One region of the Kitasatospora azatica KCTC 9699 genome, then DNA from elsewhere that is predicted to be linked to it. Evidence: predicted binding sites of a transcription regulator. Region 1 holds the regulator's gene; each other region holds the start of a gene.
What was found. The regulator HrcA, encoded in region 1, represses chaperone genes, less so after heat shock. The targets are predictions, from matches to a motif close to TTNGCACTCNGNNNNNCNGAGTGCNAA.
Positions count from the first base shown of each region.

Region 2: BR98_RS38175 (FmdB family zinc ribbon protein) is a predicted target of HrcA. The motif match lies at 1,328-1,354, and genes of this name have one in related genera.
Region 3: groES (co-chaperone GroES) is a predicted target of HrcA. The motif match lies at 1,649-1,675, and genes of this name have one in related genera.

Region 1 is NZ_JQMO01000003.1:4,152,595-4,155,861, reverse strand. Features, by position in the region: gene BR98_RS29120 (16S rRNA (uracil(1498)-N(3))-methyltransferase) at 1-322, opposite strand, end outside; gene dnaJ (molecular chaperone DnaJ) at 362-1,504, opposite strand; gene hrcA (heat-inducible transcriptional repressor HrcA) at 1,580-2,743, opposite strand; gene htpX (zinc metalloprotease HtpX) at 3,016-3,267, shown strand, end outside.
Region 2 is NZ_JQMO01000003.1:2,199,950-2,203,216, reverse strand. Features, by position in the region: gene BR98_RS20450 (MFS transporter) at 1-1,245, shown strand, start outside; gene BR98_RS38175 (FmdB family zinc ribbon protein) at 1,366-1,695, shown strand; gene BR98_RS20440 (hypothetical protein) at 1,882-2,172, shown strand; gene BR98_RS20435 (hypothetical protein) at 2,195-2,374, opposite strand; gene BR98_RS20430 (S53 family peptidase) at 2,483-3,267, opposite strand, start outside.
Region 3 is NZ_JQMO01000003.1:3,568,833-3,572,099, reverse strand. Features, by position in the region: gene groL (chaperonin GroEL) at 1-1,079, opposite strand, end outside; gene groES (co-chaperone GroES) at 1,200-1,505, opposite strand; gene BR98_RS26565 (class I SAM-dependent methyltransferase) at 1,733-2,911, shown strand; gene BR98_RS26560 (YncE family protein) at 2,992-3,267, shown strand, end outside.

The DNA.
Region 1 (3,267 bases):
CCCCGACCTCGGTCATGGTCTCCACCGCGAGCTCGCCCCGGTCACCCTTGGGCAGCGCCTGCACCACGGTGATCCGCGGACTGGGCGCGGGCTCGGCGCGCAGCTCGGCCAGCGTGACCTCGAGCGCGTCCTTGCCGTGCAGGGCGCTCACGGTGCCGTGCCCGCCCAGGCCCAGGCCGTCGGTCAGGGTGACCGCCTCGCCCACCTCCAGCCGCTTCACCGCGGCCGCGTGCCGGCCCTCGGGCCCGTCGAGGCGGACCACCGCGCCGGGCGCGGCAGCGGTCAGCCGGTCGGTTCCGACGACGAAGACAGGTGCGGTCATGCGGAGCGTCCTGGGTTCCTGGAGGTGGGTGAGCAGGCGTCAGCGGCCGTTGAAGGCGTCCTTCAACCGGGAGAACAGCCCCTGCTGCCCGGGCGCGAACTGGCCCGAGGGCCGCTCCTCGCCGCGCAGCACGGCCAGCCGGCGCAGCAGGTCCTCCTGCTCGGGGTCGAGCTTGGTGGGCGTCTGCACCTCGACATGCACTATCAGGTCGCCCCGGCCGCCGCCGCGCAGGTGCGTGACACCGCGTCCGTGCAGCGGGATCGACTGGCCGGACTGGGTGCCGGGCCGGATGTCGACCTCCTCCAGGCCGTCCAGGGTCTGCAGCGGGACCTGGGTGCCGAGCGAGGCGGCCGTCATCGGGATGGTGACGGTGCAGTGCAGGTCGTCGCCGCGGCGCTGGAAGGTCGGGTGCGCGGTCTCGGCGATCTCCACGTAGAGGTCGCCGGCCGGGCCGCCGCCCGGGCCGACCTCGCCCTCGCCGGCCAGCTGGATCCGGGTGCCGTTGTCGACACCGGCGGGGATCTTGACCGTGAGGGTGCGGCGGGCCCGCACCCGGCCGTCGCCGGCACACTCGGGGCAGGGGGTGGGGACCACGGTGCCGAAGCCCTGGCACTGCGGGCACGGGCGGGAGGTCATGACCTGGCCCAGGAAGGACCGGGTGACCTGGGAGACCTCGCCCTTGCCGCGACACATGTCACAGGTCTGCGCGGTGGTGCCGGGGGCCGCGCCCTCGCCGTTGCAGGTGGTGCAGGTGACGGCGGTGTCGACCTGGAGTTCCTTGGTGGTGCCGAAGGCGGCCTCCTCCAGGGTGATCTCCAGGCGGATCATCGCGTCCTGGCCGCGGCGGGTGCGCGAACGCGGACCACGCTGGCCGGAGGCGGCGCCGAAGAAGGCGTCCATGATGTCGGAGAAGCCGAAGCCGGCCGCGCCCGCGCCGAAGCCGCCCGCGCCGCCACCGCCGTTCGGCGAGAGCGGGTCGCCACCGAGGTCGTAGACCTGGCGCTTGGCCGGGTCGGAGAGCACCTCGTAGGCGGCGTTGATCTCCTTGAACCGCTCCTGCGTCTTCGGGTCCGGGTTGACGTCCGGGTGCAGTTCACGGGCGAGGCGTCGGAACGCCTTCTTGATCTCGTCCTGCCCCGCGTCCCGTCGGACGCCGAGTACCGCGTAGTAGTCCGTGGCCACCAAATGCTCCGCTTGTTCCGCCTCTAGAAGTGCTGTGACTGTGCCCGGCCTGCGGACTGCCGCAGGCCGGTGGTGTTACGACTCGGCCAGGATCTGCCCCACGTACCGTGCCACCGCCCGTACTGCCCCCATGGTGCCGGGGTAGTCCATCCGGGTCGGCCCGATCACGCCGAGTTTGGCCACGCTCTCATCGCCCGAACCGTAGCCGACCGAGACCACGGAGGTGGAATTCAGGCCCTCGTACTCGTTCTCGCGCCCGATCCGCACGGTCATTCCGCCGTCGGTGGTCTCGCCGAGCAGCCGCAGCAGCACCACGTGCTCCTCCAGCGCCTCCAGCACCGGCTGGATGCTGAGCGGGAAGTCGTGGCCGAAGCGGGTCAGGTTGGCCGTGCCGGCCAGCATGATCCGCTCCTCGTTCTGCTCCACCAGGGACTCGAACAGAGTACTGAGCACGGTGGTGACGATCGGGCGGTCGGCCGGTTCGAACGAGGCCGGCAGGTCCTCGACCAGGGCCGGGACGTCGGGGAACCGGCGCCCGCCGGCCAGCGCGTTCAGCCGGGCCCGCAGGTCGGCCAGGGTGGTCTCGCGGATCGGGCTGGGGCAGTCGACCAGGCGCTGCTCGACCCGGCCGGTGTTGGTGATCAGCACCAGCATGACCTTGGTCGGGGCCAGCATCACCAGCTCGACGTGACGCACCGTCGACCTGGTCAGCGAGGGGTACTGGACCACCGCGACCTGGCGGGTCAGCTGGGCGAGCAGGCGCACGGTGCGGGCCACCACGTCGTCCAGGTCGACCGCGCCGTCCAGGAAGTGCCGGATCGCCCGGCGCTCGGGGGCGCTCATCGGCTTGACCTCGGCCAGCCGGTCGACGAAAAGCCGGTATCCCTTGTCGGTGGGGATCCGGCCGGCGCTGGTGTGCGGCTGCTGGATGTAGCCGTCCTCTTCGAGGGTGGCCATGTCGTTGCGCACGGTGGCCGGCGAGACGCCGAGGTTGTGCCGCTCCACCAGGGCCTTGGAGCCGACCGGCTCCTCGGTGCCCACGTAGTCCTGCACGATCGCGCGCAGCACGGAGAGCTTGCGCTCGTCCAGCGCGTGGCCGGCGGCGGCGCGGGGCGCGGCGGCCCGGGCCGGCCGGGTGGCCGGCGGGCGGGCGGCGCGCGAGGTCGCCGGGTGTGCCGGCTCGCCGGCTGCCGGCTCACGACCGGTCGAACGCGGCTCGGACGCGGGTTCGTCGAACATGGCACGCACCTCCCTCTTCGCGCGTTGTCTCAGGTACCAGGTCCTGCGCTGCCGGTACTGTCCGTTCTTGGGCTGGCACTCTGCACTGAGGAGTGCCAAAACCGTATCTGCCAGTGTACGGCCCGGGTCCGACAGCAGGAACGCCCTGTCCCGGGATGCCGCACGGATCACGTGTCGCGCCCCGTCGGGGTGGTGCCCGCCGACGGTCGAAGTGGCAGCATCGATATCGACCCGGACTGACACAAACAGCCCGGCGTAACGAAGGAGCAGATATGTCGGCGTCCGGCCCTCACACCCGCTTTGCTCCCGACCGTGGTCTGACCGGACGGATGGTCACCACGATGTTCCTGATCGGGCTGCTCTACGTCGGCTTCACGGGTGTGTTGATCGTGCTGCTCAAGGGCGCCTGGCCACTGATCGTGCTGCTCTCCGGCGGCCTGTTCGTCGCGCAGTTCTGGTTCAGCGACAAGATCACCGAACGGGCGATGGGGGCCCACCCGGTCACCCCCGAGCAGTACCCGCAG
Region 2 (3,267 bases), 2.0 Mb from region 1:
GACACCCGCGGCTCCTACGGCACGGCCGGCTCCGTCGCGGCGGTCTCCGCCGTGGCCCAGGCGCTGGTCGGACCGCAGACCGGACGGCTGGCCGACCGCTTCGGCCAGCCCGCCGTGCTGGTACCGACCGTGCTGGTGCACGCCGTCGCGGTCGGCACGCTGATCGCGCTCGCGCTGGGCCACGCGCCGGTCTGGACGCTCTTCCTGGCCGCCGCGGCCGCCGGGGCCAGCGTGCCGCAGATCGGCGCCATGGTCCGGGCCCGCTGGGTCGGCAAGCTGTCGGCCCGGCCCGCGCACCTCAACACCGCGTTCGCCTTCGAGTCGGTGACCGACGAGTTCACCTTCGTGATCGGCCCGGTGCTGGCCACCGCCATCGCCACCGGCCTGGCGCCGGCGGCCGGACTGGTCACCGAGGCCTCGCTGACCCTGCTGGGCGGCCTGGTCTTCGCCACCCAGCGCCGCACCGCACCGGCCCGCCACCCGCACGTGCCCGGCGCCCGCCGGGTCTCCGCCCTGGCCTCCCCCGGCGTGCGACTGCTGGCCGGCTCCTTCCTGGGCGTCGGCACCGTCTTCGGGGCCATGCAGGTCTCGGTCACCGCCTTCGCCAAGGCCCAGGGGCAGCCCGAGGTCAACGGCATCGTCTACGGCATCTTCGCCGGCGGCTCGATGCTGGCCGGGGCGCTGTACGGGATGGTCGCCTGGCGGCGCTCGGCCCGGCAGCGGATGCTGGCCAGCTACGCGCTGCTGGTGCTCGGCTGCTCGACGCTCTGGGCGATGCCCAACCTGACCGCGCTGGCCGTGGCCGGACTGGTCTGCGGCCTGGCCATCGCGCCGACCCTGATCACCGGCTACACGCTGGTCGAGACACTGGTCGCGGACGGCGCCAAGACCGAGGCGTTCACCTGGCTGACCGGGGCGATCGGGCTCGGCCTGGCGATCGGCTCGACCGTCGCCGGGCAGCTGATCGACGCCGGCGGGCCGCGCACCGGGTTCCTGGTGCCGGTCGCCGGGGCCGGGCTCGGACTGGTGGCGCTGGTCACGTTGCGACGGCTGCTGGTGGCTTCCGGCGCGCCGGGCCGTACCGTTGCCAGGAGCGGGAGCGTTGCTCCGGCCGGTGGGAACGCTGCGGTCAGCGGGAACGCTGCGCCGGTGATCAGTGGGAACTCTGCGCCGGTGAGCAGGAACGCTGCGCCGGTGAATGGCAGCGCGGCTCCGGTGCTGGTGGCTGCGGCCGCCGCGGAGTGACTCGCCGTTGTAGGCCCCTTCGGCCGCCTCGTTACTGGCCAAGCTGGACTGATCCAGCGGAATGCCGCATCATGGACCGTCGTTAGCACTCACTAGCCGAGAGTGCCAGGAGGAAGACAAGTGCCCACGTACCAGTACCAGTGCACCGAGTGCGGCAGCGGCCTTGAGGTGGTGCAGAAGTTCACCGACGAGGCTCTGACCGTCTGCCCGAACTGCCAGGGCCGCCTGCGCAAGGTCTTCTCCGCGGTGGGTGTGGTCTTCAAGGGGTCCGGCTTCTACCGGACGGACAGCCGCTCCTCCTCGAGCAGCTCGGTGGGGTCCTCGTCGTCCTCGTCCGGCTCGGCTTCTTCGGGTGCGTCGTCCTCCTCCGGGGACTCTTCCTCGTCCTCGACCTCCTCGGCGTCATCCTCTCCTTCCTCCTCGTCCTCGTCGGCGGCTTCGGCCGGCTGATCCGGGCACTGCCGAAGGCCCCCTGGGAATTCCCAGGGGGCCTTCGTGCTTGTGTGCTCTCTCGCGCTTGCCTGCTCTTTTGGGCTTGTGTGCCTTTTCGCCTGCGGGTTTTCCACAGCCCCGGGGTTGTCCACAGGCTCTGGACGAGTTCGGCCGTGCTGGGGCGTTCGGCAGGACTCTTGGGCCATGACCGAATCGCTCAGCCCCAGGCACCCCGTCCACCAGCCCGCGCCGCCCGTTCCGGCCGCGCTGCCGCCCGGCCGATCCGTCCCCGAGTTCCGCCCGATCCGGCGGGGCGGGGGTGGCCGGCATCGGCTGCGGCAGGCGGTGCGCCACCGACCCGGCGCGGTGGTGACGGGCTTGGTCGCCGCCGCCACCGCCGCGCTGGCCGGCGGGCCACTGCCGCTCGCCGCACTGACAGTCCGTCAGCCGCTGAACGCCGCTACCTCAGCCGACTGCCGTTCGATTCACCCGTGACCGGGCTCGCGTCACCCGTAGTTCAGTCGCCGTGGTGCGGGGGGCGCTGGTCCAGGTACCAGTCCAGGGTGCGGCGGGAGGAAGACTCACCCCAGGCGGCATCCGTGTCGTCGCTGGTCTGCTGGGCGAAGGGATCGGTGAAGACGAGCTTGGCGGCCGGGACGGGCGCCTGCTCGGGGTCGGGTGTGGGCTGGTCCGTCATGTGTCCAGGGTAGGACGGCGGCCGGGGGCCGGGCGAAGACGCCCGACCCCCGGCCCAGAGCTCAGAACTCAGAGCCCACAGCTCAGCCTCAGCGTTCAGTGTTCGAACTCAGCCGAGGGAGGCCTTCAGGAAGTTCGCACCGTTGTAGGAACCCCAGCCGGTGACCTTGTCGTAGCCGGTCCCGGCGCTGTACGCGCCGTTGCTGCCGGACTTCACGTCGTGGAAGGCGGTGGAGTAGGAGCTGGAGGATGCCAGCGAGTAGATCCGACTGTTGGCGTAGCCGAAGCCGGGCTTGCCCTTGGCCTTGGCCTCGCTGTTGTAGACGGCCGCGAACGCCGCCCAGTTCGGGGCCGCCGCGCTGGTGCCGCCGAACTCGTACCAGGCGCCCTGGGTGTAGATCGCCCAGCCGCTGGCCGGGTCGGCGACCGCCGAGACGTCCGGCACCGAGCGCTTGGTGCCGCTGTTCACCGGCTTCTGGTAGGCCGGGGTGGCGAAGGTCGAGGAAACTCCGCCGCCACTGCCCGACCAGGCGGCCTCCTTGCTGTAGGCCCCCGAGGACAGGGTCAGCGAGGTGCCACCGGTGCCGGTGACGTACGGGTCGGCGGCCGGGAAGTCGACGGACTTGCCGCCGTTGCCGGCATCGTCCGAGCCGCTGTCGCCCGAGGCGGCGAAGACGGACTGCCCCTGGGCGGCCGCCTCCTTGAGGTCGGTGTCGACCGCGGTCCGGTTGCTCGCGGTCTCACCGGCCTCGTAGATGCCCCAGCTGATCGAGATCACCGGGACGTTGTCGCTGACCAGCTTCGCGTAGATCGCGGTCTCCCCGGCGTCGCTGTTCGGCGCCTCGTAGACCTTGATCGCCGCACCCGGCGCCAGCGCCTGCACCACCTCGATGT
Region 3 (3,267 bases), 580 kb from region 1:
CAGTCCGAGTCGGTGTTGGCGATCTCGGCCTTGATCTGGGCGACGCGACCCGCGACGGCCTCGGCCTCGCCGGCGCCGTCGACGACCGTGGTGTCGTCCTTGGTGATGGTGATGCGGCGGGCGCTGCCCAGCACGTCCAGGCCGGCCTGGTCGAGCTTGAGGCCGACCTCCTCGGAGATGACGGTGGCACCGGTCAGGGTGGCCAAGTCGCCGAGGATCGCCTTGCGGCGGTCACCGAAGCCGGGGGCCTTGACGGCCACCGCGTTGAAGGTGCCGCGGATCTTGTTCACCACGAGGGTGGAGAGCGCCTCGCCGTCCACGTCCTCGGCGATGATCAGCAGCGGCTTGGAGGCGCCGGCCTGCAGGATCTTCTCCAGCAGCGGGAGCAGCTCCTGGATCGAGGAGATCTTGCCCTGGTTGATCAGGATGTACGGGTCCTCCAGGACCGCCTCCTGGCGCTCCTGGTCGGTGACGAAGTACGGCGACAGGTAGCCCTTGTCGAACTGCATGCCCTCGGTGAAGTCCAGCTCCACGCCGAAGGTGTTGGACTCCTCGACGGTGATCACACCGTCCTTGCCGACCTTGTCGATCGCCTCGGCGATCAGCTCGCCGACCTGCGGGTCCTGCGCGGAGAGGGAGGCGACGGCGGCGACGTCGTCCTTGCCCTCGATCTCGCGGGCCACGGCCAGCAGGTGCTCGGTGACGGCGGCGACGGCCTTGTCGATGCCCTTCTTCAGGGCGGCCGGGGCGGCGCCGGCGGCGACGTTGCGCAGACCCTCGTTGACCAGGGCCTGGGCCAGCACGGTGGCGGTGGTGGTGCCGTCACCCGCGACGTCGTTGGTCTTGGTGGCCACCTCCTTGACCAGCTGGGCGCCGAGGTTCTCGTACGGGTCGTCCAGCTCGACCTCGCGGGCGATGGTGACACCGTCGTTGGTGATGGTCGGGGCGCCGAACTTCTTGTCGATGACGACGTTGCGGCCCTTGGGACCAATGGTCACCTTGACGGTGTCGGCCAGCTTGTTGACACCGCGCTCCAGCGAGCGGCGGGCGTCCTCGTCGAACTGCAGGATCTTCGCCATGATTCCGTTTCCTTGGGATATCGGTATTGCGTGAGCCAACAACCGCGCCCCGGGCCCCTGTCACTGCTGACACGGATCCGGGGCGGGCAGGGTTGGCGGACCGTCAGTCCGCCGAGACGCTTACTTCTCGATGATGGCGAGAACGTCGCGCGCCGAGAGGACCAGGTACTCCTCGCCCTGGTACTTGACCTCGGTGCCGCCGTACTTGGAGTACAGGACGATGTCGCCGACGGCGACGTCGAGCGGCAGGCGCTGGCCATCCTCGAAGCGGCCCGGGCCGACGGCCAGGACGACGCCCTCCTGGGGCTTCTCCTTGGCGGTGTCCGGGATAACCAGGCCGGAGGCCGTGGTGGTCTCGGCGTCGAGCGGCTGGACCACGATGCGGTCCTCAAGCGGCTTGATGGCAACCTTGCTGCTGGTGGTCACGTCCGAGCTCCCCTTCGGAGATTACGGGGTTGTCTAACAGGTAGGTGGGCGACGTGACTGGCCTGCCGTCGCGGGGGTCAGACCGGTTCCGTCGCGTTAGCACTCCCCCAGGGGTGAGTGCCAGGAACGACCATAGGCCGCGGTTAGCACTCAGTCAACCAGAGTGCCAACGGCGCGCCCGTCCACTTCGCGATCCGGGGCAGGCCGGGGACCGGGACAATGATCGGGTGGAGACCGAGACCTTTCAGGAACTGCTGACCGAGGAGGGCCAGGCGCTGCTGGCCGAGCTGCGCGGGTTCGCGCCCGGGGACGAGCTGGCGGTGGCGACCAGGCTGCGGCGGGAGCACCCGGCGGAACTGGTCTCGGCGGCGATCGGACAGGAGCGGCTGCGGCAGCGGGCCCAGGCCAAGTTCGGCGCGGACGCGCAGTCCATGTACTTCACGCCCAACGGGGTCGAGCAGTCCACCCGGCGCAGCGTGGCCGAGTGGCGGGCCCGGCGGTTCGCTCAGCTTGGTGTGGGCCGGCTGGCCGACCTGTGCGGCGGGATCGGCGGTGACGCGATCGCGCTGGCCCGAGCCGGGATCTCGGTGCTCGCCGTCGACCGGGACCCGCTGACCTGCGCGGTGGCCCGGGCCAACGCCGCCGCGCTGGGTCTGGCCGAGCTGATCGAGGTGCGCTGCGCGGACGTGACGCAGACCGAGGTCGACGGCTTCGACGCGGTATTCACCGACCCCGCGCGCCGCACCGACCGGGGCCGGGTGTTCGACCCCGCCGCGTACTCGCCGCCGCTCTCCTGGGCGATCGAGGCCGGCCGCAGTCGCCCGTTCGGCGCACTCAAGGTGGCTCCCGGCATCCCGCACGAGGCGGTCCCGGCGGACGCCGAGGCGGAGTGGGTCTGCGACCACGGCGAGGTGAAGGAGGCGGTGCTCTGGTTCGGCACCCGCGCACCCGCCGAGCAACCGCACCGCGCCACCCTGCTCCCCGGCGGGCACACCCTCACCGGCGGCCGGCTGCCCGACCCGCCGGCCGGCCCGGTCCGGCGCTACCTCTACGAGCCGGACGGCGCGGTGATCCGCGCCCACCTGGTGGCCGAGGTCGCCGAGCAGGTCGGTGGCACCCTGATCGACCCGAAGATCGCCTACCTGACCTCGGACCGGCTGGTGTCCACTCCGTTCGCGCACGCCTACGAGATCGACGAGGTACTGCCGTACAACGTCAAGAAGCTCAAGGCACTGGTGCGGGAACGCGGCGCCGGCACCGTGGTGATCAAGAAGCGCGGCATGGCCATCACCCCCGAGGAGCTGCGCCGACTGCTGAAGCCGTCCGGGCCGAACACCGTGACGGTGATCCTCAGCCGGACCGACAACGGACCGCTGATGATGTTGGGTCAGCCGATCACCGATTAGCCCTCGGAGCGTCAACTTCGTGTACTAGCCTGCCCAGGCACCGCGCCGAGCGGTGGTACCCATGGGGAGGGAACAGACAGATGAAGTCTCTTGCGAAGGCGGTCCGGTGGACCACCGCGGCGGTCACCGCCGGCGCCCTGCTGGGCCTGGCGAGCGGGGTCGCCGAGGCCGCCGCGGCTCCGGTGTCCGGCACTGAGGCCACCGTCGCGGTGGGCTGGAAGTGGGCCGCGCCGGTGGTCAGCCCGGACGGCACCAAGTCCTATGTCGCGGTGAGCGACACGGACGGCCAGACCCGGCTGAAGGTGGTCGACACCCGGAGCGGCACGGTCACCGCGAAGATCGCCCTGGGCAGCACC